Regions from separate parts of the Klebsiella sp. PK01 genome, predicted to be linked through region 1. Evidence: predicted binding sites of a transcription regulator. Region 1 holds the regulator's gene; the other holds the start of a gene.
What was found. The regulator Fur, encoded in region 1, represses iron uptake genes when iron is present. The targets are predictions, from matches to a motif close to ATAATAATGAGAACNACTATCAA.
Positions count from the first base shown of each region.

Region 1 (10,993 bases):
GGGCTCATCGAAGCCGCCACCCGCAAACCGGATTTAGCGATCCTCGATCTTGGCCTGCCAGACGGGGATGGTAATGATTTTATCCGCGAAGTCCGCCAGTGGAGCCAAATGCCGATTATCGTGCTGTCGGCGCGCAGCGAAGAGCATGACAAAATCGCCGCCCTTGACGCCGGCGCCGATGACTACCTCAGTAAACCGTTCGGCATCGGTGAACTGCAGGCGCGGCTACGCGTCGCGCTGCGCCGTCACGGCAGCGCGCAGGCCGATGAGCCGGTGGTGCGTTTTGCCGATATTAGCGTCGATATCCCCGCCCGCCGTATCGTGCGCGGCAGTGAAGAAATTCACCTGACGCCCATCGAGTTTCGCCTGCTGGCGGCGCTGCTGAACAATCCGGGCAAAGTGCTCACCCAGCGCCAGCTTCTGAATCAGGTATGGGGGCCTAACGCCGTCGAACACAGTCACTATTTGCGGATTTATATGGGGCACTTACGGCAAAAGCTGGAGGTTGACCCGGCGCGGCCGCAGCATCTGCTGACCGAAACCGGGATTGGCTATCGCTTTATGCCCTGAAATTCGCCTCTGCAGTACCAGAGAGTGGCGATTTTCAGCCCTTCAGAGAGCAGCAGGAAGCCTGCCAGGATCGCTAAATTCCTGACGCCGGCGGCTTGAATCAGCCACAGACCCAGCGACAGCGAAGGCTGCATAAATACCAGCCTGAGCGGCGCCTGCCCCCAGGCCAACCACAGCGCATAGCGGCTCTGACGGAAAAATAGGATCATCGACAGCGGAATGCTGATAATCAGCAGAACATTCAGCGGGTACAGCCAGGCCGCCGCTGCGCCGTAAGTGTGCAGCAGCTGAAGATACGCCAGTAGATCGTCGTAGAAAGGAAGACGGCGGTGGGAAATATTCCACCATAAGAATTGCAGGACGAAAAAGAGATCCATCCACGCCCAGAACAAAAAAAGGGACTTCCGTTGTAATTTCATCGCATTCCTTGCGAAAAAAATCAGGCCCGCAGGGGGCCTGATGCTGATAGGACAATCAGGCGTTTTTCAGCACTTCGCTGACAATCTCTACCGCTTCTTTTTCAATTAGCTTGCGATGCTCTTCGCCAAGGAAGCTCTCGCAGTAGATTTTGTAGGCGTCCTCGGTGCCTGACGGACGGGCCGCAAACCAGCCGTTGTCGGTCATCACTTTCAGCCCGCCGATAGAAGCGCCGTTGCCCGGCGCCGCGGTCAGACGCGCGGTGATCGGATCGCCCGCCAGCGTATCGGCGCTCACCATTTCCGGCGAAAGCTTAGACAGCGCCGCTTTCTGCGCGGAAGTGGCGGAGGCCTGCAGACGGTTGTAGCTCGGGGCGCCAAAGCGTTCCGCCAGCTCGTTATAGTGCTCCTGCGGGTTCTTACCGGTGACCGCGGTGATTTCCGCCGCCAGCAGGCACATGATGATACCGTCTTTATCGGTGGACCACGGCGTGCCGTCGAAACGCAGGAACGATGCCCCGGCGCTCTCTTCACCACCGAAGCCGAAGCTGCCGTCGAACAGACCGTCAACAAACCACTTGAAGCCTACCGGCACTTCTACCAGCTTACGGCCCAGATCGTTAACCACGCGGTCAATCATCGCCGAAGAAACCAGCGTTTTACCAACCGCAACATCTTTGCCCCACTGTGGGCGATGCTGGAACAGGTAGTTGATAGCCACCGCCAGATAGTGGTTCGGGTTCATCAGCCCAGCCGGAGTCACGATACCGTGACGGTCGTAATCCGGATCGTTGGCGAAGGCCAGATCGAACTTATCGCGCAGCGCCAACAGACCCGCCATTGCACACTCGGAGGAGCAGTCCATACGGATCGCGCCATCTTTATCAAGGTGCATAAAGCGGAACGTCTGATCGACCTGATCGTTGACGATGGTCAGATCCAGCTTGTAGTGCTCGCCGATACGTTTCCAGTATTCGATACCCGAGCCGCCCAACGGATCGACGCCCAGTTTCAGGCCCGCTTTCTGGATAGCCGCCATATCGACGATATCCGCCAGCCCTTCAATAAACGGCTGCACCAGGTCCTGCTCTTTTACGTGGCCGGACGCCAGCGCGGCGTCGAGAGAGATACGCTTCACACCCTGCAGACCGGCGGCCAGCAGTTCATTAGCGCGGTTCTCCACCACTTTCGTCACGTTGGTATCAGCCGGGCCGCCATTTGGCGGGTTGTATTTGATACCGCCATCTTCCGGCGGGTTGTGCGATGGAGTGATCACAATACCATCCGCCAGCGGGCCGCCTTTTTTGTTATGCACCAGAATCGCGTTGGAGACCGCCGGCGTCGGAGTGAAACCGTTGTTTTCCTGAACGATCACATCAACACCGTTCGCCGCCAGCACTTCCAGCACGGAAATGAATGCCGGTTCGGATAAAGCGTGGGTATCCTTACCCACGTAGCACGGGCCGGTGATACCATTTTTCGCGCGGTTTTCCGCAATCGCCTGCGCAATCGCCAGAATATGCTGCTCATTGAAATTGTGGCGCCCTGCGCTACCGCGATGGCCGGAGGTGCCGAACTTAACCGCATGCTCCGCATTACCCGCTTCCGGCTTCAGCACATAGTACTGAGCGGTCAGCTGGGCGACGTTAATCAAATCACTCTGTTGTGCCGGCTGACCCGCACGTTTATCGATTGCCATTGCCTGATCCTTCTGGTGCAAAGTTTAATTAACTAGATCGTGCCGCAAACCTTTTCAATCAGCTCCGCAGGGAACTGCATTGATTGCATGATGTGTTCGATCATGCTGCATTTACGGCCGGTATTAGTATTGGTGATAACCCACCACGGCGTACCAGGAACCTGTTTCGGTTTGGTCTGATTACCGCTTTTCAGCAGCGTCCGTGAATCTTCGGCGAAGTATACGCGGGTGCGCCCGTGCAGAGATTCAGTGGCTTCTGAAAAAGCCTTACTGTCTAACGAGTAAAGCGTAGTCAATACCAGCATGAAGCGGTTAACCGCGCGCTTTTGTTCAGCGTATTCGTCAGATAACAGCAGTTCGCGCATGGCGCGGACTTTATCTTTAACCGGGTTGGCCGGCTTCGCTTCGACGACTGGCGCCGCCGCAGGAGCAGCCGCCGGCGCGGCTTTCGCCGCAGGCGCGCCAGATGCAGGCTGAGAAACGGCGGTAAATTTCAGCATGCGCCGTAAAATGTCGGATGCGCTCTCGCCGATATGCAGAGTGTGGCTGGCAATATAGCGGTAGAGCTCATCATCAACTTCGATTGTTTTCATCTTAATCCAGTGCGATTTCTTTGTTTCTGAATACAAGTCGTCGGGATTAACTATCCTTTGTCTTTCACACTACTGCGCAAAAGGCATCAGATAGAGGACAAATCCCAACCGCGAATAGCGTCAAACCAGGATGGCGGTAAAACTCAGAATGCTTCCGGGTCTTGCAGCCTAATGGCAGAATGTCCAACATAATACCCTAACCCGACGGAGCGAAAAAAAGAACTTTGCCATGAAATTAAATAGCCGAGCGCAATCTGCACAAAACCCGCACAATAAATCCCCAATCGTCCTGGTACACGGCCTGTTCGGCAGCCTGGACAACCTTGGGATCCTCGCCCGCGATCTGGTCGCCGACTACGATATATTGCAGGTCGATATGCGCAACCACGGCTTATCGCCGCGTTCGCCGGAGATGACCTACCGCGCGATGGCGCAGGATCTGTTGGATACTCTTGACGATCATCAGATAGAGAAAGCGACCTTTATCGGCCATTCAATGGGCGGCAAAGCGGTGATGGCGCTGACCGCGCTGGCGCCGGATCGCATCGCCGGGCTGGTGGCGATTGATATTGCGCCGGTGGCTTATCACGTCCGCCGTCATGATGAGATCTTCGCGGCGATTAACGCCGTCAGCGAATCCGCCGCCAGCACCCGCCAGCAGGCGGCGCAGGTGATGCGCGAGCATATAAATGAAGAAGGCGTCATTCAGTTTCTGCTGAAATCCTTTGTCGACGGCGCGTGGCGCTTCAACGTGCCGGCGCTGTGGGATCAATACCCGCATATTGTCGGCTGGGAAACGGTGCCAGCCTGGCCGCACCCGGCGCAATTTATTCCCGGCGGCAACTCCCCTTATGTTACCGATGAATACCGCGACGCGCTGCTGGCGCAATTCCCGCAGGCCCGCGCTCACGTCATTGCCGGCGCCGGACACTGGGTGCATGCGGAAAAACCCGAGGCGGTTTTACGCGCAATTCGCCGTTATCTGAGCACAATTGAAGCCTGAGTGGCTAAAAAACGCCCGACCGCGCGGCATAATGCCCGCGGTCGTTGGCGCGGCGGTTCGCCTGATGTATTATGGCGCGCTATCTGCGCCGGCTATAGCCCGGCAGCTTGTTTCCCCGAAGTCACTCTGAATCATGGCAAAAGAACAAACGGACCGAACGACATTAGATTTGTTCGCAAATGAGCGTCGCCCGGGTAGACCGAAAACCAATCCGCTTTCGCGCGATGAACAACTGCGCATCAACAAACGCAATCAGCTCAAACGCGATAAAGTTCGCGGCTTGAAGCGCGTTGAGTTGAAGCTCAACGCCGATGCGGTCGACGCGCTTAATGAGCTGGCGGAAGCCCGCAACATGAGCCGCAGCGATCTTATCGAAGAGATGCTGATGCACCAACTGGCCTGCCTGCGTAACCAGGGCGAAGTCTGAAAAACGCAAAAAAATCGCTTTCATGTAGCAGAGTGTGCACCAGGACGTTATTGCTGTTTCCGCGCCCTTCCCTGTTCTGCTATGATTGCCGTTAACTGTAGGCATAATGCCACTACCACATCATTAAGTTTCAAGAGGTTATTTTACTCATGGCAATCATCGGCATCTTTTTTGGCAGCGACACCGGCAACACCGAAAATATTGCAAAAATGATCCAAAAGCAGCTCGGTAAAGACGTTGCTGAAGTTCACGACATTGCCAAGAGCAGCAAAGAAGATCTGGAAAGCCACGATATTCTGCTGCTCGGCATCCCAACCTGGTACTACGGCGAAGCGCAGTGCGACTGGGACGACTTCTTCCCGACGCTGGAAGAGATCGACTTCAACGGTAAGCTGGTAGCCGTGTTTGGCTGCGGCGACCAGGAAGATTACGCAGAATACTTCTGCGATGCGCTGGGCACCATTCGTGACATCATTGAACCGCGCGGCGCAACCATCGTTGGCCACTGGCCGACCGCGGGCTACCACTTTGAAGCTTCTAAAGGCCTGGCAGACGACGATCACTTCGTAGGTCTGGCGATTGATGAAGACCGTCAGCCGGAACTGACCAACGAGCGCGTTGAGAAGTGGGTGAAGCAGATTTCCGAAGAGCTGCATCTGGAAGAAATCAAAAACGCCTAAGAATCAAACAGCGCAGCTATTAAGCTGCGCTGAATTAATAGATAAAAGCAATCAAACTAATAGCTACAAGTTTTTAACTTTTCATCACATATCTGTACAATGTCCTCTGATTCCACGAGGTCACGTGACACAGTTTGTAGCTGGTAATTCGTTTTTGACAGCTTACAAGGCGCGATGGTTGCAGTTTTCATTTCAGAGTTGCAGCTCTATAATGAGACGCATTACATCGGGTGATTCTCTGTATTGCTTCCCTTTGAAGGAAGCCGATCTTTAGCAACAGGACAGATTCCGCATGACTGACAACAATATCGCATTAAAGAAGGCTGGCCTGAAAGTCACACTTCCCCGACTGAAAATTCTGGAAGTGTTGCAGGAACCGGATAACCATCACGTCAGTGCGGAAGATTTATATAAACGCCTGATCGATATGGGTGAAGAGATTGGTCTGGCTACCGTTTACCGCGTGCTGAACCAGTTCGACGATGCAGGCATCGTGACTCGTCACAACTTCGAAGGCGGTAAATCCGTATTCGAGCTGACTCAGCAGCACCACCACGATCACCTGATTTGCCTCGATTGCGGCAAAGTGATCGAGTTCAGCGATGATTCTATCGAATCCCGCCAACGTGAAATTGCTGCGCAACACGGCATCCGCTTAACCAACCACAGCCTGTACCTGTACGGCCACTGTGCGGAAGGCGACTGCCGCGAAGATGAACATGCCCACGATGCGGTGAATAAATAATTTCCCGTCTCGTTTGTCGTAAAAAGCCAACCTCAAGGTTGGCTTTTTTATGGGCGAAATCCGCCGGCATGCGTATTCTGTCAGAGCATAACGCCTTGTACGGAGAGTCAATATGGAGCTGCGCCAGCTACGCTATTTTGTCCGCATTGTGGAAACCGGCAGTATGGGCCGCGCCGCGCTCGATCTGAATATTGGCGTCTCTGCGCTCAGCCAGCAAATGGCGCGTCTGGAAAATGAACTCGCTATCCGCCTGCTGCAACGGACTTCGCGCGGCGTAATGCCCACCAGCGCCGGCCTCGCCTTTTACTCGCAGGCGCAACTGGCGCTGCGCCATGCTGACGATGCAATTCTCGCCGCGCGTGAAGCGCGCCTTTCCGGTCACGTCAGCGTCGGTATGGCGCCGAGCACCGCTTCTGTACTGGGCGTACCTTTTATCAACGCCATGCGCGAAAGCTACGCCGACGTCCGCCTGCACCTGGTGGAGAGCCTCTCCGGCAATCTGGAACGGATGATCAACACCCGCCAGCTCGATTTAGCCATCGTTTTCCAGAAAGAGAAGATCCTGCGCTGGAGCGCCCGACCCATTCTTGAGGAACGTCTGTTCCTGATTGGCGCCCATGACGTGCTGGCGCCGCTGCCCGGCGATAGCATCTCCCCGAACCAACTGGCCGCCATCCCGCTGATTATGCCAAGCCAGGGGCATGGCCTGCGCGGCAGGCTGGACGCTATTTGCCAGGAGCACGCCATCAACGTTGACGTGGTGGCTGAAATCGATGGCCTGGCCCTGCTGATGCGCGCCGTTCGTGACGGGCTCGGCGCCACGCTGCAGCCGGGCGCGGCGATTTCTCATCTCGACAGCCAGGCGCTAAGAGTGATCGGCGTCGATAATCCGGTACTTAGCCGACCGAATTTTCTGGTCAGTCTTTCCGATGACGAACTCACCCCGGCAGGCCTTGCGGCACGGGTAATGCTGGCAAAAGTCATGCGCCAGCTAGTTGAATCCGGCAACTGGCCGGGCGCCAGCCTTTACACACACTAAACCCCCCTTTAGCTTCACGCCATAGCGCCTGCCGCCCCCTGCACCTTACATTTCCATTACAAATTTAACAATTAGTCAAAGCGTAATGGAGCCGATAATGGTGGATGTACTGGTGATTGGCGGCGGCAACGCCGCGTTATGCGCCGCCTTAACCGCCCGGGAAGCAGGCGCATCCGTACTGCTGCTGGAAGCCGCGCCGCGGGAATGGCGGGGCGGTAACTCTCAGCACACGCGTAATCTGCGTTGTATGCACGATGCGCCGCAGGATGTCTTAGTCGACAGCTATCCGGAAGAAGAATACTGGCAGGATCTGCTGCGCGTTACCGACGGCAATACCAACGAAGCGCTGGCCCGTCTGGTGATCCGCACCTCGTCGCACTGTCGGGACTGGATGCGCCGCCATGGCGTTAACTTTCAACCGCCGTTATCCGGCGCCCTGCACGTCGCCCGCACTAACGCCTTTTTTATGGGCGGCGGCAAAGCCCTGGTCAATGCCTATTACCGCAGCGCCGAACAGATGGGCGTACAGATCCGCTATAACACCCCGGTACAGGCGCTTGAATTACGTGATGGCGAATTCGTCGCCGCGCTGGCAGGCACTGAGCGGATCGCCGCTAAAACCTGCGTGCTCGCCGCCGGCGGTTTTGAATCTAACCGCGAGTGGCTGCGCGAAGCCTGGGGGCAAAATGAGCGCGGCGAATGGCCTGCAGACAACTTTCTCATCCGCGGCACCCGTTTTAATCAGGGAGTGCTGCTCAAATTTATGATCGATGCCGGGGCCGATATCATCGGCGATCCTTCACAGTCGCACTGCGTCGCCATTGACGCCCGGGCGCCGCTCTATGACGGCGGCATCTGTACCCGCGTCGACTGCGTGTCGCTGGGGGTGGTGGTGAACCGCGATGCCGAGCGCTTTTATGATGAAGGGGAAGATTTCTGGCCCAAACGTTACGCCATCTGGGGCCGTCTGGTCGCCCACCAGCCGGGGCAAATCGGCTATTCGATCATCGACAGCAAAGCCGTTGGACAATTTATGCCGCCGGTATTTCCGGGCGCCCAGGCCAATACCATCGCAGAACTGGCGCGCCAATTGGGGCTGGACGGCGAACGTTTGTCACAGACCATCGCCAGCTACAATGCCGCCTGTACGCCAGGCCAGTTCGACCATACCCGTCTTGATAACTGCACCACCTCCGGCCTGACGCCGCCGAAGACCCACTGGGCGCGGCCTATCGATACGCCGCCTTATTATGGTTATGCCCTGCGTCCAGGGATCACCTTCACCTACCTCGGGCTGTACGTCAATCAACACGCCGCCGTCCACTTTGCCGGTAAGCCGAGCCGCAACCTGTTTGTCGCCGGCGAAATGATGGCCGGCAACGTACTGGGCAAAGGCTATACCGCCGGCGTAGGCATGTCGATTGGCACCACATTCGGCCGCATTGCCGGTCAGCAAGCCGCCCTGGCGGCACAGCAGGAGAAACATCATGAAGTCGCTTGAAAAGCTGATCATCGAGGCGCAAATCATCACCGAGCCGGAAGCGGAAGTCGAACGGGTGATGCAGGTCTGTAACGCCTGCCGCTATTGCGAAGGCTTTTGCGCCGTATTTCCGGCCATGACCCAGCGTCTGGAATTTGGCAAGGCGGATATTAACTATCTGGCGAACCTGTGCCACAACTGCGGCGCCTGCCTGCACGCCTGCCAGTATGCCCCGCCGCACGAGTTTGCGATTAATGTTCCCAAAGCGATGGCGGAAGTGCGGCTGGAAACCTATCAACATTACGCCCGGCCCGCCGCTTTCGGCAGTTTATATCGCCGTGCGGGGATCGCCATGGTGCTGGCGCTGGTCGCGGGTCTTGTCCTGTTTCTGCTGTTGGCGATGGGGCTCAAAGGCTCTCTGTTGCACCCGCCGCTGGCCGGTGATTTCTACCAGATTTTCCCGCATAACCTGCTGGCGTGGATGTTCGGTTCGGTTTTCATTGCGGCCATCGGTTTACTGATGAGCGGGGTGATTCGTTTCTGGCGCGAGATCTCGCCGGGCCAACCGCAGGCTGGCGATATCGCCAGGGCCTCACATGATGCGCTGACGTTGAAATATCTCGACGGCGGACACGGTAAAGGCTGTAACGAGGCCGATGACGCCTTCACCCTGATGCGCCGCCGTTTTCACCACTTCACTTTCTACGGTTTCATGCTCTGTTTCGCCGCCACGGTTGTGGCCACGGGCTATCACTATCTCGCCGGTTGGGAGGCGCCCTACCCGTTCTTTAGCGTACCGGTACTGCTGGGCACGCTCGGCGGCATCGGGCTGCTGGTAGGCCCTGCGGGTTTGCTATGGCTGAATCTGCGCCGCTCGCCGCTGCACGGCGACGCGCGGCAAAAACCGATGGATCGCGCTTTTATCCTGCTGTTGCTACTGACCAGTTTTACCGGGCTCGCGCTACTGGCGGGCCGGGACACCTCGTGGATGGGCATTCTGCTCGCTATCCATCTCGGGGTGGTGATGGCGCTGTTTTTAACGCTGCCTTACGGAAAATTTGCCCACGGATTTTATCGCTGTGCGGCGTTACTCAAGTGGGCGATTGAGAAGCGGCGCGGAAAACAGGCGGCAGTCGCAGGCGACTAACCCGCTCCCTCTTACCTCTATAACAACAAGATAAAGACAATGGAGAGCAAACCCTATGACCCAACCAACCTCGCGCGCCGGTACCTTCGGCGCAATTCTCCGCGTAACCAGCGGTAATTTTCTCGAGCAATTCGACTTCTTTCTGTTTGGTTTCTACGCCACCTATATCGCCAGAACCTTCTTTCCGGCAGAGAGCGAGTTCGCGGCGTTGATGCTCACCTTTGCCGTGTTTGGCTCCGGCTTCCTGATGCGCCCCATCGGCGCGGTGGTATTAGGGGCTTATATTGACAGGATCGGTCGCCGCAAAGGGCTGATGGTCACCCTGGCGATTATGGGCTGCGGCACGTTACTGATTGCGCTGGTGCCGGGCTACCAAACCATCGGCGTGCTGGCGCCGGTGCTGGTCTTAATTGGCCGTTTGCTGCAAGGGTTCTCGGCCGGGGTCGAGCTCGGCGGTGTGTCGGTCTACCTGTCGGAAATCGCCAAACCGGGGAAAAAAGGGTTCTATACCAGTTGGCAGTCCGCCAGCCAACAGGTGGCCATCGTCATGGCGGCGCTGATTGGCTACGCGCTGAACGAAACGCTGGGTCACGACGAGATTGCAGAATGGGGCTGGCGCATCCCCTTCTTTATCGGCTGCCTGATTATCCCGCTGATTTTCGTACTCCGGCGTTCGCTGCAGGAGACCGAAGCGTTTCTGCAGCGTAAGCATCGTCCCGATACGAAAGAGATACTGACCACTATTGTTAAAAACTGGCGCATCATCAGCGCGGGCACTTTACTGGTGGCGATGACCACCACCACCTTTTATTTTATTACCGTCTATACCCCAACCTACGGCAGAGCGGTACTGCATCTGAGCGCGCGCGAAAGCTTGCTGGTCACGATGCTGGTCGGTATTTCTAACTTTATCTGGTTACCGATTGGCGGGGCGCTCTCAGACAAGATAGGCCGCCGCCCGGTGCTGATGGGAATTACCATCCTGGCGCTGTTGACCACCTGGCCGGTGATGCAATGGCTCACCGCCGCGCCGGATTTCACCCGCATGACGCTGGTGCTGCTGTGGTTCTCGTTCTTTTTCGGTATGTATAACGGCGCGATGGTGGCGGCGCTAACGGAAGTGATGCCCGTTTACGTCCGCACCGTGGGCTTTTCGCTGGCATTTAGCCTCGCCACCGCTATCTTTGGCGGGCT
Region 1 covers NZ_JBYEZM010000004.1:481,396-492,388, reverse strand. Annotated here, with positions in the region: gene kdpE (two-component system response regulator KdpE) at 1-570, shown strand, start outside; gene AC22LX_RS15545 (hypothetical protein) at 552-989, opposite strand; gene pgm (phosphoglucomutase (alpha-D-glucose-1,6-bisphosphate-dependent)) at 1,045-2,685, opposite strand; gene seqA (replication initiation negative regulator SeqA) at 2,718-3,278, opposite strand; gene ybfF (esterase) at 3,508-4,281, shown strand; gene ybfE (LexA regulated protein) at 4,415-4,708, shown strand; gene fldA (flavodoxin FldA) at 4,858-5,388, shown strand; gene fur (ferric iron uptake transcriptional regulator) at 5,681-6,133, shown strand; gene tcuR (tricarballylate utilization LysR family transcriptional regulator TcuR) at 6,246-7,172, shown strand; gene tcuA (FAD-dependent tricarballylate dehydrogenase TcuA) at 7,270-8,673, shown strand; gene tcuB (tricarballylate utilization 4Fe-4S protein TcuB) at 8,660-9,799, shown strand; gene tcuC (MFS transporter) at 9,855-10,993, shown strand, end outside.

Region 2 (10,993 bases), on a different contig from region 1:
GCAAGCGTACCGGCGCTTTGGCGATAATCGCCGTGTCCATCACCACCATATCCGGGTTTTTCGGGTAGATCAGATACTCTTCAAATTCGCCCGCCTCGGTGTAGATAACCGACAGCGCGCTGGTCGGCGCATCGGTTGAGGCAATTGTCGGGATCACCACCACCGGCAGCTTCTGGTAATAGCCGATAGCCTTCGCGGTATCGAGGGTTTTCCCGCCGCCGATACCCACCACGCCGCGGCAGCCGTGCTGCTTAAGAATAGCGATCAGGCGGTTGATTTCCGCATGGCTGCACTCGCCGTTAAACCGTTCCGCATGGCAGCTAATATTGTGGCTATGCAGGCCGTTCAATACTTTGTCGCCCGCCAGCTTCATCACGAAGTCATCGGCGATAACAAAAAAGCTGTCGGCCAGGTTTTTAGCGTATTCGCCAAACAGCATGGCGGCATCAGGTCCCTGGAGATATTTGGCTGGAGATTGAATAACTTTTAGCATTCCTTTCACCCTCAAATAAGTGCATATGTTGACACGTGAGCCCTGGCCGTCATGCCGCGGCGCCTGGTATCAATGGCGCCTACAGCCACGCTGCCGGAGCGATGCATCCACTGTAGGGCGAGCAAAAGCGAAAAAAATTTTTCCCTTTTTTGTTCTGTTCTGAAACAGATAAAAAAATAATGCGTTTCACATTGAAACGACATGACTGAGAAAGCGATGGGATTGCGATCGCGATCGGCTCATTTTGGCAAAAAAGCCGCTATCGTCCCTCCTCTTTAACGCAGAAAATCGCCTCAATGCGGCGCAATAGCGAAAAAAATCATCATCGGCCCCGCTCTGATAGCAGAAAAACACGGCCACATTATTAGCGCTGGCTCGCAATTTTCCTGTTTATCGGCGAATAACGTTCCATAAAGGAACAAAAATCATTTTCTACGTTCCGTTATGGAACTCATTTTGACGGCGTTTTATTTTGCGCCCGCTCAGCCAGAATCACTACATCGCCGGGCTACCCTTATAGACAGGCGACCTCCCCTACCCTACGGAGCATAAACAATGAAAAAACTGATTAACCGTGTGGAAGATGTACTGAGTGAACAGCTTATCGGCCTGGCGAAGGCGCATCCTGAACTGACGCTGCACCAGGACCCGGTCTATGTGACCCGCGCCGATGCGCCGGTCGCCGGCAAAGTGGCGCTGCTCTCCGGCGGCGGCAGCGGACACGAACCGATGCACTGCGGCTACATCGGCCAGGGCATGCTCTCCGGCGCCTGCCCGGGGGAAATTTTCACCTCGCCGACGCCGGACAAAATGTTCGAATGCGCGATGCAGATTGACGGCGGCGAAGGCGTCCTGCTGATTATCAAAAACTATACCGGCGACATCCTGAATTTTGAGACCGCCACCGAGCTGCTGCACGAAAGCGGCGTTAAGGTCACCACCGTCGTGGTGGATGACGACGTGGCGGTAAAAGATAGCCTCTACACCGCCGGACGCCGCGGCGTCGCCAATACCGTACTGATTGAAAAACTGGTCGGCGCCGCCGCCGAACGCGGCGACTCGCTGGAAGCCTGCGCCGAACTGGGCCGCCGTTTAAATAACCTTGGTCACTCGATTGGCATCGCGCTGGGCGCCTGCACCGTACCGGCCGCCGGACAGCCCTCGTTTACCCTGAAAGATGATGAGATGGAGTTCGGCGTCGGCATCCATGGCGAGCCGGGTATCGACCGCCGCCGCTTCAGCTCGCTCGACCAAACCGTCGATGAGATGTTCGATACCCTTCTGGAAAACGGCGCATACAGCCGCACGCTGCGCCAGTGGGATAACGTCAAGGGGGCGTGGCAGGAAGTGAAACAGAGCAAAACCGCGCTGCAAAACGGCGATCGGGTTATCGCGCTGGTCAATAACCTCGGCGCCACGCCGCTTTCCGAACTGTATGGCGTTTACAACCGCCTCGCCCAGCGCTGCGAAGCGTCCGGCATTGTGATTGAACGCAACCTCATCGGCAGCTACTGCACCTCGCTGGATATGGCGGGTTTCTCCATCACCCTGCTGAAAGCGGATGATGACACGCTGGCGTTATGGGACGCCCCGGTCCATACCCCGGCGCTGAACTGGGGAAAATAAGGAGCACGACATGTCACTGAACAGAACGCAAATCGTCGACTGGCTGTACCGCTGCGGCGACATTTTCACCAAACAGAGCGATTTTCTCACCGGCCTTGATAAAGAGATCGGCGACGCCGACCACGGCCTCAATATGCATCGCGGCTTCAGCAAAGTCGTCGAAAAGCTGCCGTCGATCGCCGATAAAGACATCGGTTTTATTCTCAAGAATACCGGGATGACGCTGCTTTCCAACGTCGGCGGCGCCAGCGGCCCGCTGTTCGGCACCTTTTTTATCCGCGCCGCCCAGGTCACCCAGGCGCATCAGAGCCTGACCCTCGACGAACTTTATCAGATGATCCGCGAAGGCGCGGACGGCGTCGTCAACCGCGGTAAAGCGGAGCCGGGCGATAAGACGATGTGCGACGTCTGGCTGCCGGTAGTGGAATCCCTGCGTCATTCCAGCGAGCAGCATCTGTCTATCCCTGCCGCGCTGGATGCCGCCTGCGAAGTGGCCGAGCGCGCCGCCCACGCCACCATCACCATGCAGGCGCGTAAAGGCCGCGCCAGCTATCTCGGCGAGCGCAGTATCGGGCATCAGGATCCCGGCGCGACCTCGGTGCTGTTTATGGTTCAGATGCTGGCTGCCGCCGCCAAAGAGTAAGGAAATCGCGATGGTAAACCTGGTTATTGTTTCTCATAGCGCCCGGCTGGGCGAAGGTGTCGGAGAACTGGCCCGGCAGATGTTAATGAACGATGGCTGTAAGCTGGCGATCGCCGCCGGGATCGACGATCCCGACAGCCCGATCGGCACCGATCCGATTAAAGTCATGGAGGCGATCGAATCCGTCGCCGACACCGACCATGTACTGGTGATGATGGATATCGGCAGCGCCCTGCTCAGCGCCGAAACCGCCCTCGATCTGCTCGATCCGGCGATTGCGGCAAAGGTGCGGCTGTGCGCCGCGCCGCTGGTCGAAGGGACGCTGGCGGCCACCGTCAGCGCCGCCTCCGGCGCCGGGATCGACAAGGTTATCGCCGATGCCATGAACGCCCTGGAAGCCAAGCGGGTTCAGCTGGGTTTACCCTCGCACACGCCTGACGCCGCCGCCCCAACGCTTGCTGACGACGGCGACGCTAAATCGGTTTCAGTCATTATTAACAATCACAACGGCCTGCACGTGCGTCCGGCATCGAAGCTGGTCGCCGCGCTGGCGGGTTTTAACGCCGACCTGGTGCTGGAGAAAAACGGCAAATGCGTCACCCCGGACAGTCTGAATCAAATCGCTCTGCTGCAGGTGCGCCGCCACGATAAGCTGCGCCTGCTGGCTCGCGGTCCGGACGCCGATGCGGCGCTGGCGGCGTTTCAGGCGCTAGCCGCCGATAACTTCGGCGAGTCGCCGGAGGTGCAGCCGACTGCGGAACCCGCCATACCTGTGCGTGTTGAAGGCGCGGCGCTGCTTTATCCGCTGGCGCCGATCCAACCGGCGCTCCCCGCCGCCGCCGACGTTGCTCGCGAGCAGCAACGCCTGCGCCAGGCGATCGACCAGACGCTGGCCGATCTCAATGCGCTCACCGAGCTGGCGGAAAACAAATTTAACGCCGATATCGCGGCGATCTTCGCCGGTCATCACACTTTACTCGACGATGAAGATCTGTTTGATGCCGCCAACGATCGTCTGCTCACCGAACAGTGCTCAGCGGAATGGGCGTGGCATCAGGTGCTGATGGAGCTCAGCCAACAGTATCGCCAGCTGGATGACGCCTACCTGCAGGCGCGCTATATCGATATCGAAGATATTCTGCAGCGCACGCTACGCCATCTGCAGGGTATTAAGGAGACGCTGCCATTCGCCAGTGAGCCGACGATTATTATCGCCGACAATATTTATCCCTCGACCGTACTCCAACTGGATGCCAGCAAGGTCACCGGCCTGTGCCTGCGCGACGGCAGCGAACAGGCCCACGGCGCGATTATCGCCCGCGCGGCGGGGATCGCCTGGTTATGCCAGCAGGGCAACGCGCTGAATGATATTCAGCCTGGCGAAGCCATCACGCTCGATATGCGTCAGCAACGTCTTATTCGTCGCTAAATCCACTTTGACCGTTACCACTCCGGAGGCCCGCCTCCGGAGGGTGAGTTTTCGCTTACTCTTCAGGAACCACTATGTCTCAATTCTTTTTTAACCAGCGCGCCAGCCTCGTTAACGACGTGATCGAGGGAACCATTATTGCCAGCCCGTGGAACAACCTCGCCAGGCTGGAGAGCGACCCGGCGATCCGCGTAGTGGTGCGCCGCGATCTGAATAAAAACAACGTGGCGGTGATTTCCGGCGGCGGCTCCGGCCATGAACCAGCGCACGTCGGCTTTATTGGTAAAGGCATGCTGACCGCCGCGGTCTCCGGCGATCTGTTCGCCTCGCCGAGCGTCGATGCGGTACTCACCGCGATTCAGGCGGTGACCGGCGAGGCGGGCTGTCTGCTGATCGTTAAAAACTACACCGGCGATCGGCTTAACTTCGGCCTCGCGGCGGAGAAAGCGCGCCGTCTTGGCTACAACGTGGAGATGCTGATCGTCGGCGACGATATTTCGCTGCCGGATAACAAACAGCCGCGCGGTATCGCCGGGACCATTCTGGTGCATAAAGTGGCGGGCTATTTCGCCGAGCGCGGCTTCAACCTCGCCACCGTCCTGCGCGAAGCGCAATACGCCGCCAACCATACCGCCAGCATCGGGGTGGCGCTGGCCAGCTGTCACCTGCCGCAGGAAGCGGAAAGCGCGCCGCGCCATCAGCCTGGCCACGCCGAGCTGGGGATGGGCATCCACGGCGAGCCGGGAGCTTCGACGATCGCGACCCATAACAGCGCGGAAATCATGCAGATTATGGTAGAGAAGCTAACCGCCGCCCTACCTGAAACCGGCCGCCTGGCGGTGATGCTCAATAATCTCGGCGGCGTGTCGGTGGCCGAGATGGCGATTCTGACCCGCGAGCTGGCCAACACCCCACTCCATGCGCGCGTTGACTGGTTGATTGGCCCCGCTTCGCTGGTAACGGCGCTGGATATGAAAGGCTTCTCGCTGACCACTATCGTGCTGGAAGAGAGCATTGAAAAGGCGCTGCTGTCGGATGTCGAAACCGCCAGTTGGCAGAAGCCGGTGCAGCCGCGGGCTGTTAATATCATGCCGTCCGCGCTTGCCAGCGCACGCGTCGCCTTTACGCCATCGACCAACCCGCAGGTGGGCGATTACGTGGCGCAGGTGACCAGCACGCTCTCCGGCCTCGAAGCCCATCTCAACGCGCTGGACGCCAAAGTGGGCGACGGCGATACCGGCTCCACTTTCGCCGCCGGCGCGCGCGAGATTGCCGCTCTGCTGCAACGCCAGCAACTGCCGCTCAATGATTTACCCACGCTGTTCGCACTGATTGGCGAACGCCTGACGGTGGTAATGGGCGGCTCCAGCGGCGTCTTGATGTCGATTTTCTTCACCGCCGCCGGACAGAAGCTGGAGCAAGGCGCCAGCATGGCGGAAGCGCTAAATGCCGGTCTGGGGCAGATGAAATTTTACGGCGGCGCCGATGAGGGAGACCGGACGATGATTGATGCCCTGCAGCCGGCGCTGGCGGCGCTGCTGGCCGAACCGGATAATCTGCAGGCCGCTTTCGTCGCGGCGCAGGCCGGCGCGGATCGCACCTGCCAGTCGAGCAAAGCCGGTGCCGGACGCGCCTCCTATCTCAACAGCGAGAGCCTGCTCGGCAATATGGACCCCGGCGCTCACGCGGTAGCGATGGTGTTTAAGGCGCTGGCGGAACGCTAAACCTCCCCCGGTGGCGCTGCGCTTACCGGGGCGACATAACACCATTGAAAGGTAGCCCGGAGAAGGCGCAACGCGCCGCCATCCGGGTTTACCGCTCTATCTATTATTTGCTATGCCAGTACGCCTGCGAACGCACCAGCTGCTGATCGATACTCGGATCCTCAAAGCGCGCCAGCAGCGATTTCACCACGCCGCCTTCTCCGGTCAGCCAGATGAAATAATCTTCTGACGGCACCTTAACCTGTGCCAGACGCTCGGCGACGAACGCCGGGTGGTGGCCTACCACCCATTCGATATTAAAGCCGTCGAGATCCGCCAGATAATCTTTATACGAAGCATCCGCAATAGAGACGATGGCCGTCACCTGCGGCGTCACCGGCAGCTGGCGCAATCCCAGCAGGCGGCGGCGCAGCGCCGGCATTCCCGACTCGTCACAGACATAAAGCTGCCAGGCGTAATCTTCCGGCACCACCAGCGAACCGCGCGGCCCGCCGATCACCAGCTTATCGCCGACGTTGGCTTCCAGCGCCCAGCGGCTGGCAATACCGCCATCGTGGATATAAAAATCGTAAGCCAGCTCGTGGCGTTCGGCATCGTACAGCGGCGTGTAGTCACGGGTCGCCGGGCGCACGCCCTCGCCCCAGTTAATGCCTTCGTCGGTCACTTCCGGCGGCGTAAATACGCTGCCCGCCTGCGGGAAAAACAGTTTAGTGTGGTCGTCAAAACCCTGGGAAACAAAGCCATCCAGCGCCTCGCCGCCCAGCACAATCCGCTGGAACGCCTGGCCGATACGCTCAACGCGCAGCACGGTTAATTCGCGAAAACGTAGTTCGTTACGCACGCGCTGCGGATATTTTGCTTGTTTAATTGTGGTCATCCGTCGTCGCCTTGGTGAAGGGTAAATAGATATATCTAAACTCAGTGCAAATGATAATGATTGCCATTAGTGAAAATGGCAAGTTTTTTTTGATATAAAGCGAGAGAAAGTCACAATAAAGCCAAAATCAAAAACAAATTCAATTATATCAGTCAATTAAAAATAAACCGTTGTCATTTATTATTTTTTAGATATAAATTAGATATATCAAAAATACAGGAGACATCGATGCGACATCATCACGAAGAGGGCCACGGCGAACAGGGCCGTCGCGGCGGCGGACGCCGCCAGCGTTTCTTTGGCCACGGCGAATTGCGCCTGGTGATCCTCGATATCCTTTCGCGCAACGCCAGCCACGGCTATGAGCTGATTAAAGAGATTGAGGCGCTGACGCAGGGCAATTACAGCCCCAGCCCCGGCGTCATCTATCCGACGCTCGACCTGCTGCAGGATCAGGGATTGATTAGCGTAGAAGAGGAGAATGGGCGTAAAAAAATCGCTATCACTGAAGAGGGGCGCCGCCTGCGCGCCGAAAGCGGCGAGCTGTTAAGCCAAATTCAGACGCGCCTGCAGGAACGCATGGTCGGCTGCGAATTGCGCAAAAATCCGCAGATGAAACGCGCGCTGGAGAACTTTAAAGCGGTGCTGGACCTGAAGGTCAACCAGCAGAGCATCAGCGACGCTCAATTGAAACAGATCATCGGCGTGATTGACCGCGCGGCGATGGAAATCTCCCAGCTCGATTAACCTCTCGCACCACAATAGTTCCCAGGCTGCTCCATCACGCGGCAGCCTGCACCACCCCAATTCATACCGCTTCACACCCCAACGGCAGTTTATCTTGCAGCCTCAGGAATAAAACGTGCCAATAATTAAGTTATGAGATTAAATTTTGCACATTTGCGCCTTAACTTTGCGTTTATCCCGATTTTCATCGTCGCTGCCAGGCTGGCGTAATCCCTGCAATACTTAATTCAGTATCATGTGATACGCCCCCCCAGGAGCACATTTTGAACAGGTTACCTTCCAGCGCATCGGCTCTGGCCTGCAGCGCGCACGCACTGAATCTCATCGAGAAGCAATCGCTCTCCCATGACGAAATGAAAGCACTGAACCAGGAGGTGAGAGAATACTTTAAAGAACATGTGAACCCGGGGTTTCTGGAGTATAGAAAATCGGTCACAGCCGGCGGGGATTACGGAGCCGTAGAGTGGCAAGCGGGAGGGTTAAATACGCTTGTCGACACCCAGGGACAGGAGTTTATCGACTGCCTTGGTGGGTTTGGCATCTTCAATGTAGGGCACCGTAATCCAGTTGTGGTATCCGCCGTCGAAAATCAACTCGCGAAACAACCGCTTCACAGCCAGGAGCTGCTGGACCCGCTGCGGGCCATGCTGGCGAAAACGCTGGCGGCCTTAACGCCCGGCAAGCTCAAATACAGTTTCTTCTGCAATAGCGGCACGGAATCGGTGGAAGCGGCGCTGAAGCTGGCAAAAGCCTATCAGTCTCCGCGCGGCAAATTTACCTTCGTCGCCACCAGCGGCGCGTTCCACGGTAAATCGCTGGGCGCGCTGTCGGCCACCGCGAAATCGACCTTCCGTAAACCGTTTATGCCGCTGCTGCCGGGCTTCCGTCACGTGCCGTTCGGCGATATTAACGCCATGCGTTCCATTCTGAGCGAATGCAAGAAAACCGGTGATGACGTCGCGGCGGTGATCCTTGAGCCTATCCAGGGCGAAGGCGGCGTGATCCTGCCGCCGGCGGGTTACTTACCGGCGGTCCGTAAACTGTGCGACGAGTTTGGCGCGTTGCTGATCCTCGACGAAGTACAGACCGGCATGGGCCGCACCGGCAAGATGTTCGCCTGCGAGCATGAAAACGTGCAGCCGGATATTCTATGTCTGGCTAAAGCGCTCGGCGGCGGCGTAATGCCGATCGGCGCGACGGTAGCGACGGAAGAGGTCTTCTCGGTACTGTTCGATAACCCATTCCTGCACACCACTACCTTCGGCGGCAACCCGCTGGCCTGCGCGGCGGCGCTGGCGACGATCAACGTCTTGCTCTCGCAGAACCTGCCGGCGCAGGCGGAGCAAAAAGGCGATCTGTTGCTGGACGGCTTCCGTCAACTGGCGCGCGAATATCCGGATCTGGTGAATGAAGTCCGTGGGAAAGGCATGCTGATGGCCATTGAGTTTGTCGATAACGAGATTGGCTATAACTTTGCCAGCGAGATGTTCAGGCAGCGGGTGCTGGTCGCCGGGACGTTAAACAACGCCAAGACGATCCGCGTTGAACCGCCGCTGACGCTCACCCTCGAACAGTGCGAACAGGTGCTGAAGGCGGCGCGCAAGGCGCTGGCGGCACTGCGCGTTTCGGTCGAAGAGACATAATTCACACCCGACCCTCTCCCGCTGGGAGAGGGTATTTTCGCGTTATACCACCCGCACGCCTGCCGGCATGACGCGCTCCGGCGTCAACAGCACGCTTTCGCTTTCATCCTCGGTTTCCGCGCATAACAGCATGCACTCAGAAGTTTCACCACGCATTTTGGCTTTCGCCAGATTACACAGCACCACCACCGTTTTCCCCAGCAGCTCTTCTTCGCTGTAGTAGGGCACCAGGCTGGTGACCGTCTGCAGCGTGCGGTCGCCGACATCAATCCGCGCGATGTACAGTTTGTCAGCATTGTCATGGCGCTTCACCTCGACAATCTTGCCGACGCGCATCTCCAGTTTGGCAAAATCAGCGTAAGCTACGGTATCCATCTCTCACCTCCAGTAAATTTTTACTAAAAGATAGCAAGTTTTTGCCGTTCGTCTGCATAATGCTGAGAATAATGCTACTTCTGTCACGCTATCGCCGGGGAAAACAGCCCTCGCGCGCAGGCGTTTTTTACTGAAATAAGGTGCAGGACGCGACGCTTGCTTTACAATGGATGAGCAAACATGGGCAACGTCCGATAAAGGAAAAAGATGGCAACGCTAAAAGACATTGCGACCGAAGCGGGTGTTTCGCTGGCGACGGTTTCCCGGGTGTTAAACGACGATCCCACCCTGAACGTGAAAGAAGAGACCAAGCATCGCATTCTCGAGATTGCGGAGAAGCTGGAGTATAAAAGCAGCAGCGCGCGTAAAACGCAGGTCCTACCCGTCGGCCACCATCATATCCTGGCGCTGTACAGCTACCAGCAAGAGCTGGAAATTAACGACCCTTACTATCTCGCCATTCGCCACGGTATTGAAACCCAGTGCGAAAAGCTCGCCATCGAGCTCACCAACTGCTATCTCAATAACACCCTGCCCGAGCTGAAAAAAGTCACCGGCGTATTGATTATCGGCCAGCCGACGCGCGAGCTGCGCGAAACCGCCAGCGCGCTGACCGACAATATCTGCTTTATTGATTTCCACGAAGCCGGCAGCCCGTACGATGCGGTGGATATCGACCTGGTACGTATCGCTAAAGAGGTGGTCGACTTCTTTATCCAGCAGGGCGCGTCGCGTATTGGATTTATCGGCGGCCAGGACCAGCCCGGCAAGGCCGATATTCGCGAAGTGGCGTTTGTGGAGTACGGCCAGTTGAAGGGCGTGGTTTCAGCCGATGATATCTGGCGCGGCGGTTTTTCAAGCTCGTCCGGTTATGAGCTGGCGAAGCAGATGCTGGCGCAAGCGGAATTTCCGCGGGCGCTGTTTGTCGCCTCGGACTCCATCGCCATCGGCGTGCTGCGCGCCATTCACGAACGCGGGCTGGCGATCCCGGAAGATATTTCGCTGATTAGCGTCAACGATATCCCCACCGCGCGCTTTACCTTCCCGCCGCTGTCGACGGTGCGGATCCACTCCGAAATGATGGGTAGTCAGGGGGTGAACCTGCTGATCGAGAAGGCCCGCGATGGCCGCGCCCTGCCGCTTAACGTTTTTGTTCCCAGCGTGTTGAAGCTGCGCGGCACCACCCGTTAATCCAACCCCATCCCGGCGGCGCTTCGCTTAGCCGGGCTACCGGTCCTGACCGGAACGCCATTCTGTAGGCCGGGTAAGGCGAAGCCGCCATCCGGCACAAAGTGGCTCATTTTGTGATCGAGTTAAAGTAAATCATCCCTGACGATTTTATTTAGTAAAAGTTTTACTAAAATGAGTTTTATCTTATTAAGCCGTTCAGGGAGGCGATATGAATCGCTGGGAAAACCTTCAACTCACTCATGAAA
Region 2 covers NZ_JBYEZM010000003.1:585,922-596,914, forward strand. Annotated here, with positions in the region: gene AC22LX_RS12465 (glycerol dehydrogenase) at 1-493, opposite strand, end outside; gene dhaK (dihydroxyacetone kinase subunit DhaK) at 1,049-2,119, shown strand; gene dhaL (dihydroxyacetone kinase subunit DhaL) at 2,130-2,762, shown strand; gene dhaM (dihydroxyacetone kinase phosphoryl donor subunit DhaM) at 2,773-4,191, shown strand; gene AC22LX_RS12485 (glycerone kinase) at 4,266-5,915, shown strand; gene AC22LX_RS12490 (siderophore-interacting protein) at 6,019-6,792, opposite strand; gene AC22LX_RS12495 (PadR family transcriptional regulator) at 7,021-7,539, shown strand; gene ygjG (putrescine aminotransferase) at 7,803-9,182, shown strand; gene AC22LX_RS12505 (tRNA-binding protein) at 9,225-9,557, opposite strand; gene ebgR (transcriptional regulator EbgR) at 9,765-10,748, shown strand; gene ebgA (beta-galactosidase subunit alpha) at 10,957-10,993, shown strand, end outside.
Region 2: a site for Fur is predicted at 6,843-6,865, ahead of AC22LX_RS12490 (siderophore-interacting protein). Genes of this name have one in related genera too.